Regions from separate parts of the Cellulomonas sp. zg-ZUI22 genome, predicted to be linked through region 2. Evidence: riboswitches for the same ligand, from Rfam matches in the RefSeq annotation. Region 2 holds a riboswitch; each other region holds the start of a gene.
The links. A riboswitch is a leader RNA that binds a small molecule or an ion and turns the genes downstream of it on or off. The one in region 2 is predicted to bind S-adenosylmethionine.

Region 1 (7,828 bases), 940 kb from region 2:
CACCGTGATGGGTGCGGGCCGCGACACGTCGCCCCACAGGATCGACGGACGCGTGCACCGCGACCCGTACGACTGGACCCAGCCGTTCTGCGTGACGGCGAACCCGTCGAGGTTCTCGGCGAAGTACTGGACCATGTCGTTGCGCTCGGGCTCACCGTGCACCAGCACGTCCAGGCCGATGCGCTCCTGCAGCTCGACGACGCGGCGGATCTCCGCCTTCATCTCGTCCTCGTACTGCCCCGCCGTCAGCTCGCCCTTGCCGAAGGCGGCGCGCGCCTTGCGGATCTCGGGGGTCTGCGGGAACGAGCCGATGGTCGTCGTCGGCAGCGCCGGCAGGTCGAGGCGGGCGGCCTGGGCGGCCTTGCGCTGGTCGAACGGGCCGCGGCGGAACTGCTCGTCGGTCAGGGCGGCGGCACGCTCGCGCACCTCCGGACGCACGACGCCCGGGGCCGTCGCGCGGGAGCGTACCGCGTCGGACGCGGCGAGCAGCTGCTCGTGGATGGCCTCGCGGCCCGCGGTCAGGCCCTCGGCGAGCGTCGCGACCTCGCGGACCTTCTCGTCCGCGAAGGCGAGCCAGGAGACCAGCGTGCGGTCGAGCGCCGGCTCGTCCTCGAGCGTGTGCGGGACGTGGAACAGCGACGTCGACGTGCCGACGGTGACCGCGGCGGCGCCGAGCGTCCCGAGCTGCTCGAGGACCGCGAGCTTGGCGTCGAGGTCGGCGCGCCAGATGTTGTGGCCGTCGATCACCCCGCCGACGAGCGTCTTGCCGGCGAGGCCGGGGACGGTGACGGTCGGCGCGTCGCCGCGGACGAGGTCGAGCGCGAGGCCCTCGACGTCGGTGGCCGCGACGACGGGCAGCGCGGCACCGAGGTCGCCGTACGGGGCGGCGAGCAGGATGGCCGGGCGCTGCGGGCGGGCGAGCTCGGTCGCCAGTGCGCGGTAGGCGCGCGTCGTGGCGTCGGCGAGGACCTCGGCGGAGACGCCGACGGAGTCGGAGACGAGCGCGGGCTCGTCGATCTGCACCCAGGTGGCACCGGCGGCGGCGAGCTCGGCGAGCAGCCGGGCGTACACGGGGAGCAGGTCGTCGAGGCGGTCGATCGGCGAGAAGCCGGCCGGGGCGTCCTCCGTCGGCTTCGCCAGCGCGAGGAAGGTGACGGGACCGACGACCACGGGCCGGGTCAGCACGCCGTCGGCCAGCGCCTCGGCGAACTCCGCGACGGGTCGGTCCGACGCGTAGCGGAACGCGGTGTCCGGGCCGATCTCCGGGACGAGGTAGTGGTAGTTCGTGTCGAACCACTTCGTCATCTCGAGCGGGAGGTCGTCGCCGCGGCCGCGGGCCACGGTCGAGTAGCCGGCCAGGTCGAGGCGGCCGTCGGCGTCCTGCAGGTCGGCGAACCGGGCGGGCACGGCGCCGACCAGCGCGGTCGCGTCCAGCACCTGGTCGTAGAACGAGAACGCGCTGGGGATGGCCGGGGCGTCGGTGGCCAGCCCGAGCTCCGCCAGGCGGGTGCGGGTGCGGCGGCGCAGGTCGGCCGCGACGGCCTCGACCTCGTCGGCCGAGGTCCGGCCGGCCCAGAACGCCTCGAGGGCCTTCTTGAGCTCGCGGCGCGGGCCGATGCGCGGGTAGCCGAGGACGGAGCCTGCGGGGAAGGCCGGGGTCGCCGGCGCGGGCGTGGTGTCGGTCATGACAGGGTTCCTCGCGGTGTCGTCGTGGTCGCGTCGGCGGGGGTGCCGTCGGGCGCGGTGAGGTCGTGGGCGGCGACGGTGCTGCGGCGGCCGCCGACGAGGTCGGCGCCGTCGAGCAGGTCGAGCGCCGCCTCGTGCTTGTTGAAGGTGTAGACGTGGACGCCGGGCGCACCGCCGTCGAGGACCCGGTTGACCAGGTCGACGCCGGCCCGCGTGCCGCGGCGGTGCCGCTCGACGGGGTCGTCGGTGGAGCCGAGCAGGTCGAGGAGACGGTCGGGCACGGGGACGCCCGTGAGCTCCTGGACGCGGTGCAGCCGCGCGGGGTCGGTGGTCGGGATGATGCCCGGCACGATCGGGATCGTGACGCCCGCGGTGCGGGCCTCGGCGACCAGGCCCAGGTAGGCCTCGGCGTCGAAGAAGACCTGCGAGATCGCGAAGTCCGCGCCCGCCTCCTGCTTGGCCAGCAGCGCCTGGACGTCCTGGGCGCGGGTGCCGCCGGTGGCGTGGTTGCCGCGGGGGAACGCCGCGACCGCCACGGACAGCGGGCGGACGCGGGCGCGCACGGCCTGTGCGGCGCTGCGGCCGCACCGGCGGCGCTCGATCTCGCGCAGCAGCTCGACGAGCTCGGCGGCGGTGTGCACGCCCTGCGGGTGCGGCCGCCAGTCCGGCTCGCCCGCGGGCGGGTCGCCGCGCAGCGCGAGGAAGGAGCGCACGCCCTCGTCGAGGAACTCCTCGACGATCGTGGTCACCTCGTCGCGCGAGGTCCCGACGCAGGTCAGGTGGGCGATCGGGTTGAGCGACGTCTCGCGCAGCAGCCGGCGGACGAACGCTCGCGTGGTCTGCCGCGTGTGGCCCGACGCCCCGTAGGTGACCGACACGAAGTCGGGCTCGACGGACTCGAGCTCGCGCACGGTCGCCCAGAGCCGGGGGGCGGCGTCCGGGTTGCGCGGGGGGAACAGCTCGAAGGAGACCGTGGGGCGGTCCAGGGCGCCCGCCGGGTCGGTCCGACGCCGTGCGGCGCGGGAGGGCTCCGGCGCCGCCGACGCCGGCCCGGACGCCGCCGCGGAGCTCGTCGGCGGGGCGGTGGTCGGGATCTCGGCCACGACGCTCATCGCGCCGGACGCGCAGCTGTCGGGTGGGACGCCCCGCACGAGGGGTCGGTGGCACGGTCGCGCACGCTCATCGTCACTCCATCGTTCCTGGCGGAAGCACCCACACCCTCGCGAGGAGGGGGGTTGCTGCGGCGTCGTCGAGCCAGGTCTCTCAGCCGCTCTGGATGGTCGCCGAGGATCGTACGCCTGTGCCCGGATGGCGGACAGCGCTACTCGGAATGTGAGACGCCCTCGTCCGGCCCGCAGGCGTCGCGGGCGGTCGTCGACGGCGGCGCTCGCCGGCCCCCTGCAGGTCAGCGGCGCCGACGCTGCAGGACCGAGCCCTCCCGGCTCGTGCGCTGGTGCGGCAGCCCCGGGGACGAGGTGGGGACCAGGACGGGGACCGCCAGCAGACCGTGCTGGACGGCCTCGAGCACCACGGCGTCCGCGTCGTCCTCGCTCAGCCACGCGTCGTGCGCGGCCCGTACGGCCGCGTACCGCCCGTCGAGCTCCCGATCCTCCGCCATGCGGGCACACTAGCCGCGAGGTGGGCCCGTGCCGAGCCCGTGGGCGCGCTGTCACCCTGGGGGAGTATCGGCGCCCGTCGCGGCGGCCGCCCCCCGCCGCACCACGACGCAGCCCTCGAGGTGGTCGTCCACCACCCCGCACGCCTGCATCGCCGCGTACGCGGTGGTCGGGCCGACGAACCGAAACCCGTGGCTCTTGAGCTCCTTGGCCAGCGCGGCGGAGTCCGGCGTGCTGGACGGCACGTCCGCGAACGTGCGGGGCCGCGGCCGCGGCCCGGGCGCGTACGACCACAGCAGCTCGTCGAGGGTGCGCCCGGACGCGTGCAGCGCGAGCACGGCGCGCGCGTTGGCGACGGTCGCCTCGATCTTGGCGCGGTTGCGCACGATCCCGACGTCGGCGAGCAGCCGCTCGACGTCGTCCTCGCCGAACCGGGCCACCGCCTCGGGGTCGAACCCGGCGAACGCCTCCCGGAAGGCGGGCCGCTTGCGCAGGATCGTGATCCAGGCGAGCCCGGACTGGAACGCCTCGAGGGCGAGGCGCTCGTACAGCGCGTGCTCGTCGTGCACGGGCACGCCCCACTCGTCGTCGTGGTAGGCGGTGTAGAGGGGGTCGCTGCCACCGAAGCAGCGGAACGGCGGCGTGGGTGCTGACGTCATGCCCCGAGTCTGGACCGGCCTCCCGACGGCCCGCGCCCCGCGCGGCGGCGCGGTGGGGACCCGCGCGCGCCGCAGGGCTGTGGGCGGCCGGACGAGCGCCGGGGCCGCCGGCGCACGGGAGCCGTCAGGTCAGGCCGGCGAGGGTCTTGCGGATGCGCGTGGGGCTCACGGGCACCGGCGTGCCGAGCTGCTGGGCGAACAGGCTGACGCGCAGCTCCTCCAGCAGCCAGCGGACGTCGTCGAGCGTCGCGTCGCGGGCCGGGTCGGGGGAGGCGGTCCGTGCGCGCTCGCGGGCGCCCGTGTACAGCTCCTCGACGTCGTGCACCTGCCAGGCCAGGTCGGCGTCGCGGGTGGGGTTCTCCGCGGCCTTGGCCAGGCGGTGCCGCGCGGCGCGCAGGTAGCGGACCAGCTGCGGCAGGCGCTCGGCGCCGACCTCGGAGACGAACCCGTCGTGGACCAGGCGGGCCGACTGCTCCCGCACGTCCTGCGCGGTGGCGAGCAGCGCGAGGCTGTTCGCGCCGCGGACCTCGGCGTCGAGCTCCCGCGACGCGGTGAGCACGGTGACGAGGTCGCCGACCACGCGGTGCACGTCGTCCTCCAGGCCGTCGCGGACGGTCGCGCGCAACGTCGCGTACGCCTCGGCGTCGCGTACGTCCCGTGCCGTCCGCCCGCCCAGGTGGCGGGCCACGAGCCGGTCGATCGACGCGAGCTGCACGTCGGCGACCAGCGCGTCGGTGCTCGGGTACGGCGACGCGGCCAGGGCGAGCGCCTGCGTCCCGCTCCAGCGGCTGGTCACCCGTGCGGTCGCCAGGCCGACGTCGAGCAGCAGCAGCCGGCGCAGACCGCGGCGCGCGGCCGCCTGCGCGACGGCGCCGTCGGCCAGGACGCGCAGCGCGACGCCCGCCCGCGGGCCCGTGCCCTCCTCGACGATCGTCGGGTAGGCACGCACGACGCCGCCGGCGGCGGTGGTCGCCTCGACCACGTCCGGCAGCGGGGCGGGCAGGTCGGGCCAGGTCGTCAGGCCGGTGCGCTCCAGGTCGGGGGTCGGGGCGCCACCGGGGCCGGGGGTCGGTCCGGGACGTCCGGTCGCGCGCGGGGTGCCGCCCGGGCCCGGCTGCTTCCCCGCGTCGGCACCGCGGGCCGGGCGACCGGACCGCTCGGCGTCCCCCGCAGCCGGGGTGGTGGTCGCGGGCACGCCCGCCTGGGCGGCGGCCTCCTCCATGGCGGCGCGCACGGCCGTGCGGACGGCGGACGCGACGGCGTCCTGCGCCCGGTCGGCGTTGCGGCGCTGCAGGGCGAGCAGGTCCTTGCCCTCGTCGATGACACCGCCGCGGTCACCGACCACGCGGAACGTCATGCGCAGGTGGGCGGGCAGGCGGTCCTCGTCGACGGCGTCGGGGGGCACCTCGACGTCACGCAGCGCACGCACGGCCCGGGCGAACATCTCGCGGAACGACGGGGCGGCGTCGCCGGCGCGCACGGTGTCGACCCACGACGCGGAGTGCTCGTCGAGCCACGCGTCGACAGCCCGCGCGACGTCCGGCGCGGGCACGAGCTGCACGCGCACCGGCTTGGGCAGCGCGCGGATCGTCGCCGTCAGCAGCTCGGCGCGCATGCCGGGGACCATCCAGTCGAACCCCTCGGGCCGCACGCGCGGCAGCTGCGAGATCGGGATGTGGACGGTGACCCCGTCGGCCTCGGTGCCGGGCTCGAACTGGTACGTCAGCGGGAACGACAGCTCACCCTGCGGCCAGCGCGACGGGAACGCGTGCTCGTCGATCTCCGCGGCGTCCTCACCGACCAGCAGGTCGCGCGTGAACGACAGCAGGTCGGGGTCGGCGCGCCTCGCGGATTTCCACCAGGTGTCGAAGTGCCGCGCGGAGACGACCTCCGGCGGGATGCGCGCGTCGTAGAAGTCGTACAGCGCGTCGTCGTCGACGACGAGGTCCCGGCGGCGGGCGCGCGCCTCGAGCGCCTCCGCCTCGTCCAGCAGGCGGCGGTTCTCGTGGAAGAACGCGTGGTGCGTCGTCCACTCGCCCTGCACGAGCGCGTGCCGGATGAACAGCTCGCGGGCCTGCTCGGGGTCGGTCCTCGCCAGCAGCACGCGGCGCTGCGCGACGACGGGCACGCCGTACAGCAGCACCTTCTCGTTGACCATGGCCGCGCCCTGCCGCGTCGACCACGCCGGCTCCGAGTACGTGCGCTTCACCAGGTGCGCGGCCGCCTCCTCGACCCAGTCCGGGTCGACCTTCGCGACGTCGCGCGCCCACAGCCGGGACGTCTCGACGAGCTCGGCGGCCATCACCCACGACGGGGGGCGGCGCGACAGGCCGGACCCGGGGAAGATCGCGAAACGCGCTCCGCGCGCGCCCAGGTACTCGTTGCGGGCGCGCGCGTCGGGGCGGCGCGGCTTGCCGTCGCGGCCCTTCGGCGCGTTGCCGGCGGCCACGTCGGTGACGAGCTGCATGCCGATCTGGCTGAGCAGGCCGGGCAGCATCGCGCGGTGGATCGCGTCACCGTCCCACGTCCAGCGGGTCTGCACGGCATCGGGACGCTCGACGGTGCCGGCGTCCTGCGTCGGTGCGCCCGTCGGGGTGTGCCGGCCGCCGTCGCGGCGCCCGTCGCGCCCGTGCCCGTCGGCCGCGGGGGCGTCGTCGGACGTCGGGGTGGGGGCGCCCTTGGCGTGCACGCCCAGGCCCTTGGCCATCTCGCGCAGCTGCGTGACGACGTCCTGCCACTCGCGCACGCGCAGGTAGTGCAGGTGCTCGGCCTTGCACATGCGCCGGAACGCGGAGCCGGACAGCTCGCGCTGCCGGTCGCGCAGGTACGTCCACAGGTTGAGGTAGGTGAGCAGGTCCGACGACGGGTCGGCGAACCGCCGGTGCAGCGCGTCGGCCGTCTCACGGGACTCGGCGGGGCGCTCGCGCGGGTCCTGGATCGACAGGGCCGCGGCGATGACGAGCACCTCGCGCGCGACGCCGCGGCGGCCGGCCTCGACGACCATGCGCGCCAGGCGCGGGTCGATGGGCAGCTGGGCGAGCTGGCGGCCCGTCTCGGTCAGGCGCGTGCGGCCGTGGACCTCCTCCAGCGCGTGCAGCTCGGTCAGCAGGGCGACGCCGTCGCGGACCGACCGCACGTCCGGCGGGTCGACGAACGGGAAGTCGACGACCTCGTCCGGGGACGTCACGACGCCCACCGCGATCATCTGCAGGATCACGGACGCCAGCGACGTGCGCAGGATCTCCGGCTCGGTGTACTCCGGGCGGGACTCGAAGTCCTCCTGCGAGTACAGGCGGATCGCGATGCCGGGCGCCACACGCCCCGAGCGCCCCGACCGCTGGTTGGCCGACGCCTGCGAGACCGGCTCGATCGGCAGCCGCTGCACCTTCGTCGCCTTGGAGTACCGCGAGATGCGCGCGGTCCCGGGGTCGACGACGTACCGGACGCCCGGCACCGTCAGCGACGTCTCGGCGACGTTGGTCGCCAGGATCACGCGGCGGCGCGTGTGCGGCTCGAAGACGCGGCGCTGCTCGGCGGCCGACAGCCGCGCGTACAGCGGCACGATGTCGACGCCGTTCGGGTGCTTCGGGTCGACACGCGGGCCGAGCGAGCCGCGCAGCGCGTCCTCCGCGTCGCGGATCTCGCGCTCACCGGACAGGAACACGAGGATGTCGCCGGGGCCCTCGGCCATCAGCTCGTCGACGGCCTCGGTGATGCCCGTGACCATGTCGCGGTCCGGGCCGTCGTCGGGGGACAGCGGCTGGTACCGGATCTCGACCGGGTAGGTGCGGCCGCTGACCTCGACGACCGGGGCCGGGACGCCGTCGGGGTGCTCCGCGGTGGGCGGGCCGGCGAAGTGCCGCGCGA
Region 2 (7,828 bases):
GCCTGCCGGACTGGGTGCAGGTCGCCGTCGAGCTGCGGCACCCGTCGTGGCAGACCGACGCCGTGTTCGACCTGCTCGCGCGGCACGGGGCCGCGTACTGCGTCGTCTCCGGGGCGGGCATCCCGTGCGTGCTGCGCGCCACGTCGCGCCTGGTCTACGTGCGGCTGCACGGCCCGGACCACCACCACCTGTACGCGGGCTCCTACTCCGACGACGACCTGCGGTGGTGGGCCGACCGGCTGCGGGAGTGGGAGGGGGCAGGGCACGACGTCGTGGCGTACTTCAACAACGACGGCGGCGGCAACGCCGTGCGCAACGCGTGGACCCTGCGCGGCCTGCTGGCGTGAGCGCCGTCAGAGCCCCGCGAGCACGTTGACGAGCAGCGCGACGAGGAACGTGCCGAACACGTACGACAGCAGCGCGTGCGCCAGCACGGTGCGCCGGGCCCCGGAGTCGACGATGTCCGGGTCGGAGGTCGCGAAGCTCATCGCCACCGTGATCGCGAGGTACGCGAAGTCGGAGTACCGCGGGGGTGCGTCCTGGTGGAAGTCGATGCCGCCGACCGGCTCGGCGTACCAGTCGAGCGCGTACCGGACGGTGAACATCGTCTGCAGCGCGACCCACGACGCGATCACGGCGGCCATCGCGGCGGTGATCCCGACGTCGCGGGCGCGCCCCTGCGAGCCGGCGAGCACCACGACGATCCCGACGAGGCTCATCACGCACGCCGTCAGCAGGAACGCGCCGGCCGCGAGGCGGGTCGGCTCCTCGCGGGTGGCGTGGGTCCGGGTCTGGTCGGCGTCGAGCGGCCAGAGGAACGACCAGCTCCACGCGGAGGCCACGGTCGCCACGGTGGCCCACCCGACCAGCAGCGCGGTGACGATGGTGGCGTCCGGCACCGCGCGCACCGTGACGACAGCCGCGACGACGCCGACGGCCGACGAGACGGCCAGCCGCGTCGCCGGGGTGACGTCCCCTCGCGCGATGTCCTCGGTCACGTCCTCATCCAACCGCCCGAGCTGCTGGGCGGCACGTGCAGCCGGCTCACCCCGCACCACCGCCGGCCGACCCCTCGCGCCGCGTCCGCCGGGGGAGACGGGGCTGTTGCGATCCCAGGACCGGCGCTACTGTGGCCCGCATGTTCTCCGTCCGGGTGTGTTGTCGCTGAGCTGACGACCCCGCGCGCCTGCGGCTCCGCCCTCGCTGCGCACCCCGTTCGACCTCGAGGACCTCCCCGTGGCTCAGCCCGTTCTCGCGCATGTCCGTGCGACCACCGTCCGTGCGACCTCCGCCCGACCGTCGTCCGCTCGCGCCGCATCCACCGCCACCGCCACCGCCACCGCACCTGCCCGGGCCGCGGCGGCACCCGCCTCGCCCGTGCCCGCCCCACCCGTCGCCGCCTCGGACACCGGCGCGTCGCAGGTCCGTCGCGTCCCGGCCGTCGAGGTCGCGCCGACCGTGCCCGACCGGGAGGTCGCGGAGTTCCTGCTCGACGCCGACTCGCTCGACCCGACGACGCTCGCGCTCGCGGCCGCGCGGGCCGACGTCGTGCGCGTCGTCCACTCCGCCGCGGTGCCGACCCCGTCCGCCGTCCGTGCGCTCGTCGAGGTGCTGGAGGACGAGGTGCGCGCGGTCGGCCGTGACCGCGGTGACGTGCGGGTCGTCCTCGAGGTCGAGGCCGTCGTCGCGGCCGACGCCGCGGACGCCGCCCGTCGCCGGGCCGCCGTCGCCTACGCGGAGGCCTTCGCGGCGCTGACCTGGTCCCCGTCGGCGACGTGGTTGGTGGCGCCCCCGGAGGTCCTGGTCGCGGACGCGGCGGCGCTGGCGGCCCGTACGGGTGTCGACGCGGTCGCGCTCGCCCTGGTGGGGGACTCGCGCCGGAGCGCCGCGACGCTCGCCGCCCTCGCCGCGCGCTGACCGCCCGGCCCGGCCCGGCTCGTCGAGGTCCCCTCCGGGATGCGCGCGGGCGCCCGCGTTCCTAGCGTGGCCTGACCGGACGGGCGCCCGCCCGACGGTGGACGGAGGCGAGATGACCACCACACCGCAGGGCCAGGACCTCCCGGGGACGACCGGCAGCACCCCGTGGTCGGGCAGCACCCCGACGCCCGGCCCTTCGCTGACGCCCGGCCACAGCCCGGAGCCCGAGGACGGCCCGACGCGCGACGAGGCCCTGGCCAAGGTCCGCGAGCTGCTGGGGGACCACCACCTGGCCATGCTGACGACGCAGGACGCGTCCGGCGCGCTCGTCAGCCGGCCGATGGGGGTCCAGGACACCGAGTTCGACGGGGACCTGTGGTTCTTCACGACCCTCGACAGCCACAAGGTCGCGGAGATCCGGGCGGGCTCGCCCGCCAACGCCGCGTTCTCCGGGTCGTCGTCGTGGCTGTCGATCTCCGGCACGGCGGACGTGGTAAGGGACCAGGCCCGCATCGACGAGCTGTGGAACCCCGTGGCGGCGGCGTGGTTCCCCGACGGACCGACGACCCCGGAGCTGTGCCTCGTGCGGCTGCGGGCCGAGACGGCCGAGTACTGGGACAGCCCGGGCGGGCGTCTGGCGACCGTGCTGAGCCTCGTGAAGGCCAAGGTCACGGGCACGGCGTACGACGGCGGCGAGAACGCGACCGTCGACCTGTGAGCCGGCGACGGTCTCCCGGTTCCTCCCGGTTCGTCCTCCTGGTGGACGCCCCTGACGGCGGCCGGGCCCGCTGCGCTACGGTCCCGGCCATGCGATCTCGACGGCGTCTCGCGCTCCCCGTCCTGCTGCTGCTCACTGTGGCCGCGTGCTCCGAGGGCACGACCCCCGAGCCGGAGCCGAGCGCGTCGGCGAGCGACGGGCAGATCGCTGCCCCGACCGTCCCGGGGCGCGGTCAGACGGAGCTGCCGACCGTGGAGCAGCAGCAGGAGGCGCTGGCCTCCGCCGGCGAGTCCACGGAGGCGTTCGCGGCCCCGCTCGACGCGGGCGAGAGCGAGGTCGGCCAGGTGGCCGACGTGCCGGCGGGCCCGTACCTGCTCCGCGTCGTGTGCACGTCGTCGGACGGCGGCCCGGTCACCGTCACCGTCGCCGCCGCCGCCGACGGTACCGAGCTCACGTCGTACCAGGCGCCGTGCGTCCCGGTCTTCCAGGGCGGGTCGACGATGGCGGACAGCGACCCGTTCGAGGTCCCGGCCGGTGCCGTGGACGTCGGCGTGACGGCGGCGGCGGACTCCGTCGTCGCGGTCGGCCTGGTCGCCGCGGGCTGAGCCGACCGGGCTGAGCGAACCGGACCGAGCCCGCGCGGCGCGGGCCGGCGGCGTCCGCGCGGGTCAGTCCGGCAGCGTCGCCAGCGCCTGCGCGAGGTCCTCCCGCAGGTCCTCGACGTCCTCCAGCCCGACCGACAGCCGCACGGTGGCCTCGCCGATGCCCACCGCGGCACGGCCCGCCGGGCCGAGCCGGCGGTGCGTCGTCGTCGCGGGGTGCGTGACGATCGACTTGGCGTCGCCCAGGTTGTTGGAGATGTCGACGACGCGCAGCGCGTCGAGGAACCCGAACGTCGCCTTCTTCGCGACGTCGGGCGTCGCACCCGCCGGGACGGCGAGGTCGAGGGTGACGACCGTCCCGCCTCCGGTCTGCTGGGCGCGGGCCAGCGCGTGCTGCGGGTGCGAGGGCAGGAACGGGTAGCGCACCTGCGCGACCCCCGGCTGCTGCTCCAGCCAGCCGGCGAGGTCCAGCGCGGACGCGGCCTGGTGGCGGACGCGCAGGCTGAGCGTCTCCAGGCCCTTGAGCAGCACCCAGGCGTTGAAGGGCGACAGCGACGGGCCGGTGTTGCGCAGCAGCGTCTGCACCGGGCCGCGCACGTACTCCTCCGAGCCGAGGATCGCGCCGCCGAGCACCCGCCCCTGACCGTCGATGTGCTTCGTGGCGGAGTAGACCACCACGTCGGCGCCGTGCTCCAGCGGGCGGGAGAAGACCGGCGTCGCGAAGACGTTGTCGACGACGACGGTCGCCCCGGCCGCGTGCGCCAGGCGGCTGACGGCAGCGATGTCGACGAGGTCCTGCATCGGGTTCGACGGCGTCTCGAAGAACACGACGTCCGCGGGCGTCGCGAGGGCCTGCTCCCACTGCTCGGGCACGTGGCCGTCGACGTAGTCGGTCCGCACGCCCCACTTCGCGAGGATCTCGTCGAGGATGACCACCGAGGAGCCGAACAGCGCCCGCGCCGCCACGACCCGGGAGCCGGACCGGACGAGCGCGGCGAGCGCCGTGAAGACGGCGGACATCCCCGTGGCCGTCGCGTAGCACGCCTCCGCGCCCTCGAGCAGCCGCAGCCGCTCCTCGAACGTCGCGACGGTCGGGTTGCCGTAGCGCGAGTACAGGAACCGGTCGACCTCGCCCGCGAACCCGGCCTCGGCCTGCGCGGCGGTGGCGTAGGTGTAGCCCTGCGTGAGGAACACGGCCTCCGACATCTCGCCGAACCCGCTGCGCACCAGCCCGCCGCGCACGGCGAGGGTGTCGGGGCGCAGGGTCCCGCGGTCGAGGCGGTGGTCGTCCCAGTCGCCCGGGCCGGGCGGCAGGTCGGGCGGCAGGTCGGGCGTGCTCACGGCTGGAGCCACGGCAGGCCGGCGGCACGCCAGCCCGTGTGCCCGCGGTGACCGTCGGGGCCGGTCGGGCCCTCGAAGCCCTCCAGGACGTTGTACGCCGGGCCGTAGCCCGCGGCCGTCGCCGCCTGCGCGGCGCCGATCGACCGCTGCCCCGACCGGCACAGGAACACGACGGGGCGCTCGTCGCCCGGCGCGACGCCCGCCGCCGAGAGCTGGTCGAGGAACGCGGCGTTCGGCCGCCCCGAGGGGTAGGAGACCCACTCCACCAGTGCCGCCTGGCGGCCGAGGCCGCGCAGGTCCGGCACGCCGACGTAGCGCCACTCGGCGTCCGTGCGGACGTCGACGAGGACGGCGTCGTCGCGCTCGGCGAGCAGGTCCCAGGCCTCGGTGGGGGTGAGGTCCCCGGCGTACCCGGGTGCGGGACGTGGCTGCACGGTCATGGTCCTCCCATCGTCTCTGGCGGTAGCACCCTCGGCCACGGTCGCCCGTGCGGGTTGCTGCGGCGTCGTCGAGCCAGATCTCTCGGCCGCTCTGGATGGTCGCCGCGATGCTACGCCAGGGTGCGTCGCCACCGGCAGGGCGTCTCACGCACGCCCCGCCGCGGTGCGACGGGGCCGCGGGCCGTGCCAGGGTGGTGCGCGATGGACGCCCCCGAGGACCTCGTGCTGCGACCCGTGACCCCTGATGACGTGCCGGCGCTGACGCGTCTGCTGCACGACGCGTACGCGGACCTCGCCGCGCGCGGCCTGAACTTCACGGGTGCCACCCAGGACGAGGCGACGACCGCCCGGCGCAGCCTCGGTGTGGGCGCCTCGTGGGTGCTGGTCGACGCGGCCGGCGGCCTCGCGGGCACCATCACCGCGACCAGCCCTCCTGGCCGCGGCATCAAGGCGCTCACCGACCTGGCGCTCGAGCCGGACCGCGTCTGGCTCAACCAGCTCGCCGTCCGTCCGGACCTGCGGGCGCGAGGGCTGGCGACGTACCTGTGGGGCGTGCTGCGCGAGTGGTCCCTCGCGCGCGGCATGCGGTCGGTGGGCCTGGACACGGCGGAGCCCGCTGCGCCGCTGCGCGCGATGTACCGGCGGTGGGGCTTCGTCGACGCCGACGTCGTGCAGTGGCCCGGCAAGACGTACCGCAGCGTGGTGATGCTGCACAGCCTGGAGCGCGCGCCGCGAGGTACGGAAGGTGAGACGGCGCGTCTCGCATCCTGAGAGCGGCGGCGTGGTGCCGTTGACATGCCCGCGCCGGGCGGCCGATCCTCGACACAGGTCATGAGCGCCAGCGACAAGCCCCGGCTCGCTGGCCGGCAACCCTCCTCCGCGGTGGGGTGCCCCGGGTGACGACCTGGCCGCGCGCCGTTCGGCGCCGGCAAGCGCGGGGCCCTCGGCGGTCCCCGGACCGTTCCGGAGGAGCACCATGACCACGATCACCGAGCTGTTCGCGTGTGCCGACGAGGCGTCGGGCACCGCGGCCCCCGGACCGCGCAGCGGGGACGCGCCGCTGCTGCCGGTCGTCGGCGCGTCGACCACCGTCCCGCTCGTCGACGGCACCAGCCGCACCTACGCCAACCTCGACTGCGCCGCCAGCGCCCCCGCGCTGGAGTCCGTGGGCGCGCGCGTCGCCGAGGTGCTGCCGCTGTACGCCTCGGTGCACCGCGGCGCCGGCTACCTGTCGCAGGTCTCGACCGCGCTCTACGAGACGTCCCGGCAGTCGATCGCCCGCTTCGTGGGGGCCCGCGAGGACGACGTCGCGATCATCACGCGCAACACCACCGACTCGCTCAACCTGCTCGCCGGCGTCGTGCCGCACGGCGAGGCGGTGCTCGTCCTCGACGTCGAGCACCACGCCAACCTGCTGCCGTGGGTGCAGCACAGCGGGGGCGGGCAGTCCGGGACGGGGCGCGTCGCGACCGTCCTGCCGGTGCAGCCGACGGTCGCGGCCACGCTCGACGCGCTGCGCACCGAGCTCGCACGCCGCCCGTACGCCCTGGTGACCGTGACCGGGGCGTCGAACGTGACGGGGGAGGCGCTGCCGCTGGACCGGGTGGTCGCGCTCGCGCACGGTGCCGGTGCCCGGGTCGCCGTGGACGGTGCGCAGCTGGTGCCGCACCGGGGGTTCTCGCTGGCCGCGACGGACGTCGACTACGTCGCGTTCTCCGGCCACAAGACGTACGCCCCGTTCGGTGCCGGCGCCCTCGTGGGGCGCCGGGACTGGCTCGACACGGGCACGCCGTACCTCGCAGGGGGAGGTGCGGTGCGTGACGTGCGGGCCGACCGGACGGTCTGGCAGCCGGCACCTGCCCGGCACGAGGCCGGGTCGCCCAACGTGCTCGGGGCGATCGCGCTCGCGCAGGCCTGCGACACGCTCGCCGACCTGCCCGCGGGTGCGCTCGAGGCGCACGAGCAGGCGCTGCGGGACCGCCTGGTGCGAGGCCTCGAGCGGCTCGACGGCGTGCGCGTCGCGCGGATCTGGCCGGACTCGACCGACCCGGTGGGCGTCGTGACGTTCACGGTGGCGGACCTGAACCCGGGCCTGGTCGCGGCGTACCTGGCGGCCGAGCACGGCATCGGCGTGCGCGACGGGCGGTTCTGCGCGCACCCGCTGCTCGCGCACCTCGGGGCGTCCCACGGCGCCGTGCGCGCGTCGGTCGGGGTCGGGACGACGGCCGAGCACGTGGACCGGCTCGTCGCCGCGCTCGGCGTGCTGCTGGTGCGCGGGACGCAGGCGGAGTACGAGGTGGTCGACGGCTGCTGGTCCGTCGTCGACGACACGCGCCCGCTCATCGAGGTGCAAGGGCTGGACCACCTGGCCGCGACCGCGGCGGCCGCCTGCGGGCCGGCGCTGGACGACTGAGGCGCACCGACCCGGCCGTCGCGCCGGCGACGCGCGCCCCGCGGCGGGCGACGTCCCACCGTGCGGGACACCCGCGAATCCGCTGGTCGCCCGGTCGGGGCGGGGGGAGGATCGTCCGCGTGCTCCACGACCTGACGCTCGACGGCCACGGTGTGCGCCTCGTCCCCCTCGCCGAGGACCACGCGACGGCGCTCGCGGCCTTCGTCGACGACCGGGTGTGGGCGGGCATGACGTCGCCCACGCCCCGGGGCGTCGACGATCTGCGGGACGTCGTGCGGACGGCCCACGGGACGCCGGCGCGGTACGCGTTCGCGGTGCTCGTGGACGGCGAGGTGGTCGGGTCCACGTCGTTCTACGACGTCGACCTGCGGATGGGACGGCTCGAGGTCGGGCACAC
Region 3 (7,828 bases), 430 kb from region 2:
GCATGAGGTCGTCGACCGCGGCCACCTCGTCGGCCGAGAGGCGAAGCCCGTCCGGGCCGACCCATGCGGAGGGCTTGCCGGCCGGAGTGCGACCGTCAGCGGGGGTCAGCCAGTCGTCGATCCGCCGCCGCCACGACGCGGGCAGGTGCGCGAGGGCCTTCTGCAGGACCTTGCCGACGACCCCCACGCCGATCAGCGACGTGACGGCGAGGCCGAGCTCGATGGACCCGCGCTTGACCAGCTCCTGCCCGTCGATCTTTCCTTCGCCCCAGTCGGCGGCCACGTCGAGGAAGTCCCCGACCGACACCAGGGTGAACCCCACGCCGAGGACCTTCAGGCCGAGGGACAGCCCGGCCACGGCGCCGGCCGCTCCGCCGGGCACAGCGCCGACGCCGAACCCGAAGACCGCGCCGGCGGCGGTGCCGCCCATGGCGCCGATGATCGCCAGCGCGACGGACAGCACGACCCCGACGGCCACCAGGATCCACCCGACGATCCGCAGGGCGTCGGCCAGGAACCGGAAGACCGCCACGTGTCGGCCGATGAACTCGCGGACCCCGTCCAGGTGGGTGTCGATCCACGTGCCGAGGTCGGCGGTGGTGCGCTCCCACCAGTCGCCGATGGCCGCCCCGGCGTCGGTGACGGCCTCCCAGGCCTGCCCGGCCTTGTCGGCGACCCACTGGGTGCCGTCGGCCGCGGCGTCGGAGGCGTCGTCCCACCGGTCGGCGAACCAGTCGCCGATCCCGCGGGACTCCTGGGCCTGCTGCTCGTCGGCCTCGACCTCGGCCTGGGAGGTCGCCGCCCAGGTCAGGGTCGTGCCGCCGTCGCCGATCGGGGAGGAGGTGAACGGCACCGCGAGGGGTGCGGGGTCGACGTCGAGCACGGGCAGCGGTCCGCCCATCGACCCGTACCGCAGCTGCTCCAGCGCCCGGGCCCGGTCCAGGTGCCGGTCGACCACGGGCAGCACGTGGGTGCCCAGCCGGTCACGGGCGCCCAGCACGTCGTCGAACCCCGAGGTGCGCACCCCGAGCGCCAGCGCCCGCGACCGCAGCGATCCCCAGTCCGCGTCCAGCGACTCCCGCACCGCCGCGACGTCCGAGCGCACACCCGCGACCGCGTCCGCGCTGACCTCCACCACCCGGGTCACGACGCGGGCCTCCGCTCGGCGGCCTCCTGCTCGTCCTCCGCGCGGGTGAGCGCGCGCCGGGCCTGCTGCAGGTCGTCCAGCACGGCCTGCTCAGCCCGGTCCAGGCCATGAGTCAGCTGGTCGGTCAGGGGCACCAGCTCGTCGTGGTGCAGCCGGTGCGCGGCGGTGCCCGTCCAGCTCCCGGGTGCGCCGACCGTCCCGGTCGCGCGCCGCAGCGAGGGCACGCGCGCGCGGGCGGCACGCACGGCGGCGAGCAGGGCCTGCAGCTCCTGCACGCGCTGCTCGGCCGCGTCGACGGCGGTCATCGGGCGTCCCTCCGGGTCGTCGGTGGCTGCCCGAAACATACTGGTTCGACCCGTGTCGTGGGCGTCGTCCCGAGGGTGAGGTGTTTCGCCCCGTTCGCGCCGCCGTCCCTCGCTAGGCTCGCGGCTTGTGAGCACCGCAGCCGCACCCCCGGGACGTCGCGCCGGGACGCCTGCGCGCCCGCCGTTCGCCTTCACGCTGCAGGCGCCCGCCGGCTGGCAGACGCTGCGCGGGGACTCGGCCTCGCTCGGCGACGACCTGCTCGCGCTCGTCGCGCGGACCCCGCTGTGGGCGGCGCTGGACGACCGCCGCCGCGGCGGCCTGGGGTACCTGCTGCACGGCGTCGCGCGGGCGAGCGCCGCCAGCGGTGCGCTCGCGACGTTCCTGCACCTGCCGACGGACGTCACCCCGGAGCAGCACGACGAGCCCGACGTCTCGACCATGAGCCTGACCTGGCTGCGCACCGCGCCGGTCCGGGCCGACCTCGACCTCGCGCGGCTCGTGCTGCGGGCGGGGGAGCCCGTCGCCACGGGCCTGGGTCCCGGGCTCCTGGCGACGCGCTCCGAGCAGACCGTCACCGGCGGCGAGCAGCACACCGTCCAGGTGGCCGCACCCGTGCCGGACTCGATCTGGCTGGCGGTGCTCACCGGCACCACCACGGGCGAGCCGCACGTGGCCGCGTTGGAGCAGGCCGTCCGCGCGCTGGCGACGAGCCTCACCGTCGACCGTCCCGCCGCGGGCGCACCTGGTCCGGATCCCGCACCGGATCCCGCCCCCGACCCCGCCCCGGACGGCGCGTCGTGACCGACCTCGTCACCACCGCGCGCCGGATCGCGACCGACGCCCACCGTGGCCAGAGCGACAAGGCCGGTGCGCCTTACATCGGGCACCCGGCGCGCGTGGCCGCGCACGCCGCAGCCGCCGGCGGTGACGAGCGCGTGGTCGCCGCCGCGTGGCTGCACGACGTGGTCGAGGACACCGACGTCACCCCCGACGACCTGCGCGCCGCCGGCATCCCGGACGACGTCGTCGCGGCGGTCGTCGCGGTGAGCAAGGTCGCCGGTGAGCCCCTGGAGGACTACATCGCACGCGTGCGGCGCGACCCGCTGGCCGTGGCCGTCAAGACGGCGGACCTGGCGGACAACACGGACCCCGCCCGGCTCGCGGCCCTGGACGACGCGACCCGGGCGCGACTGGTGGCGAAGTACGCGCGCGTCCGGCAGCTGCTCGCCGGCCCACCCGCCGGGGCAACCGCCGACGGGTGACGCGCAGGCCCTCCGACCAGCGATGTCGGTGCCTCGTGGCACCCTCGGGCACCCGCTGTCCCCGCCCCCGGAGGTCCCATGCCCCTCACCCCTGCCCAGACCGACCGCGCCATCGGCGCCCTGCTCGGCTCCGCCGCGGGCGACGCCCTGGGCGCCGGCTACGAGTTCGGTCCGCCGCTGCCCGACGACCAGCCTGTCCACATGGCCGGGGGCGGCAGCTTCGACTGGGAGCCGGGGGAGTGGACCGACGACACGTCCATGGCCGTGCCGATCGCGCAGGTGCTGGCCGACGGCGGCTCGCTCGCCGACGAGGCGTGCCTCGACCGGATCGTCGCCGCGTGGGCGGAGTGGGCGCTGACCGCCACGGACATCGGGGTGCAGACCAGCACCCTGCTCGACGCCCTGCCGGAGCCCACCGCCGCAGCGGCCCGTCGGCAGTCCGCTGAGCACTATGCCGCCAACCCCCGGCACGCGGGTGGCAACGGCACGCTCATGCGCACCGGCCCCGTGGCGCTCGGGTACCTCGGCGACGGTCGGGAGGAGGCGCTCGCGGCGGCCGCGCGCGCCGTCTCCGACCTCACGCACGGCGACCCCGACGCCGGGGACGCGTGCGTGCTGTGGTCGCTGGCGGTGCGGCACGCGGTGCGCGAGGGCGTCGTCGACCTGACGGCGCAGCTCACGTGGCTCCCGGCGGACCGGCGGGCACGGTGGGCGGCCGTCATCGCCGAGGCGGAGGAGTTGCAGCCGGCGGACTTCGCCAAGAACGGGTGGGTGGTGCAGGCGCTGCAGGGCGCCTGGTCGGCCCTGCACCACGGCGCGGACCTCGTCGACGTCCTGGAGCGCGCCGTGCGCGGGGGACGTGACACCGACACGGTCGCGGCGATCGCCGGTGCGCTCGCCGGTGCGGCGCACGGCGCCGCGGCTGTGCCCGCCGAGTGGCGGCAGAAGCTGCACGGATGGCCGGGCCTCGACGCCGACGACCTGGCCGACCTGGCCGTGCGCGCGGTGGGCGGTGGCCCGGGCGCAGCCTGAGGGAGCCGGGCCGTCAGCTGGTGACGACGGTCTGGATCTCCCCGACGGGCCGGTGATGTCAGCCCTTGCCGCTACCGTGGGCCCCGATCACGAAGCTCGGCCACAAGCCCTCCGGCAGGCCGACTGGCAACCGCGCAGAGCGCACGGTGCCCCCGGAGGAAGATCCGCCCGCGCCGCCGGCACGGGAAGACGCTCGACCTCCGGGAGAACCCGTGTCCGACCTCGCTCTCGATCCCCCCACCCACGTGGTGTGCGTGTCCACCTCACCGGGCCACGTCGTCCAGCCGGAGCTCGTCGCCCGCGCCGTCGCCGCCTCCGGGACGCCCTGGCGGCTCACGGTCGTGGGGCCGCACCGCATCGGCCTCGAGCACGCCTCCGGTGCCACCGCGACCTGGTGGCTGCACGACCACGCACCGTTCGTCGCCCACCTGCGCACCGACGACCCGACCGTGTGGGTGCACGACGACCTCGGGGTGGTGCGCGTGGGGGACCGGTACGTCGCCGTGGCGTCACGCGAGGAGCGGACACCGTGCCTGCGGACGCTGCAGCGACGTCCCGGGCGCACGGTGGCATGGCAGGTCGCCTCGCTGCAGCCCGAGGAGGGCGCCGACGACGGGCGGCCGATCCCGCCGCACACCGCGACGCTCTACCACCTGGACCCGCCGCTGCGGCACGGGCGCGGCCCCGACGCCGCGCCGGTCGACTGGGTGCTCGTGCTGGCCTACCAGTACCGGGGGCGGGGGGTCACGGCGATCCACCACGCCGACGCGACCGGACGGGTCCTGTCCGACGTGCTGCTGCCCGGCAGCACCATCGACGCCGCGGACGACGCCACGGCGCTGAGCGGCATCGGGTACGAGATCGCGCTGCCTCCGGGTCTCGAGGCCTGAGGTGATCGCCGGACGGCGCCGCGCCCCTGGCCCCGGGGCGGCGTCGTCCGGCGGTGCCGGGACGTCCCGGCCGACGATCACCCCGGGACGAGCTGCCCGAGCAGCGCCTCGAGCTCGACCCGTACCGTCGTGATCCGCGTCTGCTCCGCGAGGATCTCCTCATCCGTGGCCCGCAGCGCCTCCGTGCGGGCGGCGAGCTCCGCCTCGTCCCGGGCGAGCAGGGCGCGCGCATCGGCCAGCAGCTCGTCGGCCGGCGCCTGCGGCAGCGTGGTGCCGTCGCGCCACGTCCACGACAGCAGCGACCGCGCGCGCTGGGAGGCCGGCAGCGACGCGAGGCGCGCCTCCTCCTCCTCGATCGTCGCGCGGTACTGCGCGAGCTCGTCGGTGTCCGCGTCGAGCTCCATCGTGGCCCTGACCTGCTCCATCTGACGGCCCTCGAACGTCGCCAGTGCGGACTCGTACTCGGTGGTGAGCTGGTCCAGCTGCTGCTCGAACGCGGTGTGCACCCCCACCAACGACTCCCTGTCGGCGATGAACCGCCCGTACAGCCCCTCGAGCGCCGGGTCGAGCCCACCCGGCTGCCACACCTGCGTGCCGAGGTACGCGAACAGCTCGGTCGCGCGGTTGGCCGGTGTGCCGCCGACGGATCCGGCGAGCTGCTCGTGCAGGTCGTCGGCCGGGTCGATGCCGGCGACGACCGGCTCCAGCGCCGCCAGCGCCGTCGCCTGCTCATCCGCCGTGAGCTCGTTCCACGCGGCGTGCAGCAGCTCGTGCGCGGCGGTCTCGACGACGAACCCGCGCAGGCGGGGGTCCGCCGGCTCGTAGACGACGATGCGCCCACCGGTCTCCAGACCGCCGGCGGCCGTGTGGTAGCAGCCCACCGCGCCACCGCTCTGCCCGGCGGGGGCGTCGCCGCGGTCGCACCGCCCCGTGAACTCCGCCGCACCCAGCAGCTCCGGCTCCGACCGGTACAGCAGGTCGCGCCCCTCGTCGGTGAGGAACATCTCGGTGGCCAGCGCGGCGACCTCGGCGGTCGGCTCCGGCACCCGGCCCGCGACGATGCCGTCGAGGAACGGCGCGTCCACCTCCCGCAGGAAGCCCGGCAGGACGGCCGTGACGACCCACCACCCGCCGAGCGCGAGCGCGACGACCACCGCGAGCCGGCCCAACAGGCTCCGCCGCCGCGGCGGCGGGGGCAGACGGCCGTCGTCCGGGCGCCACGCAGGCGGTGCGACCGTGAACCCGGCCGTCTCGTCGACGACCCACTGCGGCACGCGGCCGGTCGGCGAGCGCGGCAGGTCGTCGGGGGGCACGGTCACAGGTTCACAGATCGGCAGACCGGACGAAGGGATTGAGGGCCGGAGCGGGGCATCCGGTCCACGGTGACCGCTGCCGGAGCCGTTCACCGTGCCGGTGAAGGGCTCTTCCGGTGCGGGCCGGTGGCCTGGCCAGGGTCCTCGCACGGCGGTCAGCAGTCGGGTGGGGTGGGTCGATCGGTGCACAGGTCACCCACCAGCCGGCTGGTCCGTTCCTCCACGGTGAAGGGGGTGGTGGTCGCGGTGGTCGTGGCCGTGCCGTCGACGTCCCGCCAGACGGCGCTGCCGTCGACCTGGTAGCGGCCCGTCCACTCGGCCGTGGACGTGATCGCGGTGGTGCCGGGGTGCTCGTACTCGTGGAACACGTCGTGCTGGGGGTGCGGTCGGCCGGGGGAGGTGGTGCGCAGCGTGTGCCCGTCCCCGAAGTCGTACGTCCAGGAGCGCGGCGTGGCTTCGACGGTGACGCCGTACCCCAGCAGCTCGGTGCGCAGCGTCACGGGCGCGGGGTCGGTGTAGACGATGGTCTCGATGTTCACCAGCACCCACCCACGGTCCGGCTGCAGGGTCAGCGGCGGTGCCGGCAGCGGAAGGCGACGGAAGTCCTCGGCGGTCAGGACGGGCAGGAGGTCGACACCGCATCCGCCGGCGTCGATGTCGGTCCACTCGCCCCAGGGGGAGGCGGCGGTGGCGCGCTCTCGTCGCCACATCGGCATGACGAGGGTGTCTCCCTCCTCGCACTGCACGGACGCGCGCGCGAGGTCGGCACCCGTGGCGCAGCTCCCGTCCTCCATGCCCATGACCCACATCCCGGCGGCCTCGCGGCAGAAGGGTGCCCGTTCGTACTCGAAGAGCCGTTGCTCAGGGGTGACCGACAGGTTTGCGCGCCCCAACTCCTCGGCGCGGGACGCGGAGATGTGAGCCGACTGCTCGGACAGGTGGCCACCGAAGGCGGGGTCTCCGTCCGCGCGGGCGGGTGTCGTGAGGAAGACCGTCACCGTCATCGTCGGCACGATTGCTGCGGTGACCATGAGGGTTCGCAGCCGCGGTAGGCGACGAATCATGTCGTTGGGCCGGAGGCAGGGCCTACTTCGTCGACGATCCATGACGCGTCCGTCCACGTCATCACGACGTCGATCTCGTGATCCTCCGGCGGGTGCACCTCCACGATGGACCCGTCGTCCTTCACGTCCTCTGACTCGCCGATGACGACGTGGAGGCGTGCTGAATACCACCGGCCGGCATCGACCTCGGTCCCGGCGGCCGAGCGCACGTGGACCTCGCCGATGTTGCGCAGTCCCGCCGTGCGGCGACTCTCCACGTCCTCCCGCACGCCCGCGCAGAACGTGCAGCCCGGGGCGGACATCGTGTCCCATTCACTCAGTTCCCCGGTGGCATTCGCGTAGGCGTACAGCGACATGAAGTAGCCGGCTGCCGCCGCGGCTCCTTCGGCGCTCGGCTCGGCCATCGCGGCAGGGCGCGTCGGCGGGGTCGCGGGGTCTGGCGTCGAGGGCGGAGCCGCAGACGACATGGGGGTCGGCGTGGTAGTCGGCGATCCCGTCGGGGCTGGGCTCGCCACCGGTGGCCGCGCGTCTGTACAGCCACCGATCAGCGCACCGAGCGCGACGGCGACGACAACCATCCGGGATGCTCGTCTCCCCACAACCATGCCGGGAACGTACCGGTTCGCCCGCCTCGGCGGGCTCCCGGCGACCGTCCTGTGGACGACGGCCCACGCCCGGCGCCGTACCCGTCCGGCCCACCCGCGCTCCTTCTCGCCAGGCGGACCTGCACGTCACGTGCCACGATCGGGGCCCACCGACGATGGGAGGCCGACGATGTCCGTTCCTGACGACACCACGACCGACACCCCGACCG

Region 1: linked by a shared signal. The riboswitch ahead of J1G43_RS00800 (methylenetetrahydrofolate reductase) and the one ahead of J1G43_RS05025 (rhodanese-like domain-containing protein) in region 2 are both predicted to bind S-adenosylmethionine.
Region 3: linked by a shared signal. The riboswitch ahead of J1G43_RS03145 (hypothetical protein) and the one ahead of J1G43_RS05025 (rhodanese-like domain-containing protein) in region 2 are both predicted to bind S-adenosylmethionine.

What each region holds. Positions count from the first base shown of each region.
Region 1 covers NZ_JAFMUZ010000001.1:164,832-172,659, reverse strand. Annotated here, with positions in the region: gene metE (5-methyltetrahydropteroyltriglutamate--homocysteine S-methyltransferase) at 1-1,686, opposite strand, end outside; gene J1G43_RS00800 (methylenetetrahydrofolate reductase) at 1,683-2,798, opposite strand; SAM riboswitch class I at 2,863-2,969, opposite strand; gene J1G43_RS00795 (hypothetical protein) at 3,092-3,304, opposite strand; gene J1G43_RS00790 (DNA-3-methyladenine glycosylase I) at 3,356-3,961, opposite strand; gene hrpA (ATP-dependent RNA helicase HrpA) at 4,086-7,828, opposite strand, start outside.
Region 2 covers NZ_JAFMUZ010000001.1:1,106,458-1,114,285, forward strand. Annotated here, with positions in the region: gene J1G43_RS04995 (DUF72 domain-containing protein) at 1-347, shown strand, start outside; gene J1G43_RS05000 (DUF1345 domain-containing protein) at 354-998, opposite strand; gene J1G43_RS05005 (hypothetical protein) at 1,378-1,917, shown strand; gene J1G43_RS05010 (pyridoxamine 5'-phosphate oxidase family protein) at 2,030-2,635, shown strand; gene J1G43_RS05015 (hypothetical protein) at 2,725-3,240, shown strand; gene J1G43_RS05020 (O-succinylhomoserine sulfhydrylase) at 3,304-4,551, opposite strand; gene J1G43_RS05025 (rhodanese-like domain-containing protein) at 4,575-5,018, opposite strand; SAM riboswitch class I at 5,023-5,120, opposite strand; gene J1G43_RS05030 (GNAT family N-acetyltransferase) at 5,220-5,789, shown strand; SAM riboswitch class IV at 5,846-5,959, shown strand; gene J1G43_RS05035 (aminotransferase class V-fold PLP-dependent enzyme) at 5,995-7,431, shown strand; gene J1G43_RS19555 (GNAT family N-acetyltransferase) at 7,551-7,828, shown strand, end outside.
Region 3 covers NZ_JAFMUZ010000001.1:680,377-688,204, forward strand. Annotated here, with positions in the region: gene J1G43_RS03120 (hypothetical protein) at 1-1,147, opposite strand, end outside; gene J1G43_RS03125 (hypothetical protein) at 1,144-1,452, opposite strand; gene J1G43_RS19540 (hypothetical protein) at 1,580-2,254, shown strand; gene J1G43_RS03135 (HD domain-containing protein) at 2,251-2,715, shown strand; gene J1G43_RS03140 (ADP-ribosylglycohydrolase family protein) at 2,794-3,747, shown strand; SAM riboswitch class IV at 3,833-3,945, shown strand; gene J1G43_RS03145 (hypothetical protein) at 3,960-4,637, shown strand; gene J1G43_RS03150 (hypothetical protein) at 4,715-5,950, opposite strand; gene J1G43_RS03155 (hypothetical protein) at 6,106-6,981, opposite strand; gene J1G43_RS03160 (DUF6318 family protein) at 7,011-7,619, opposite strand; gene J1G43_RS03165 (hypothetical protein) at 7,789-7,828, shown strand, end outside.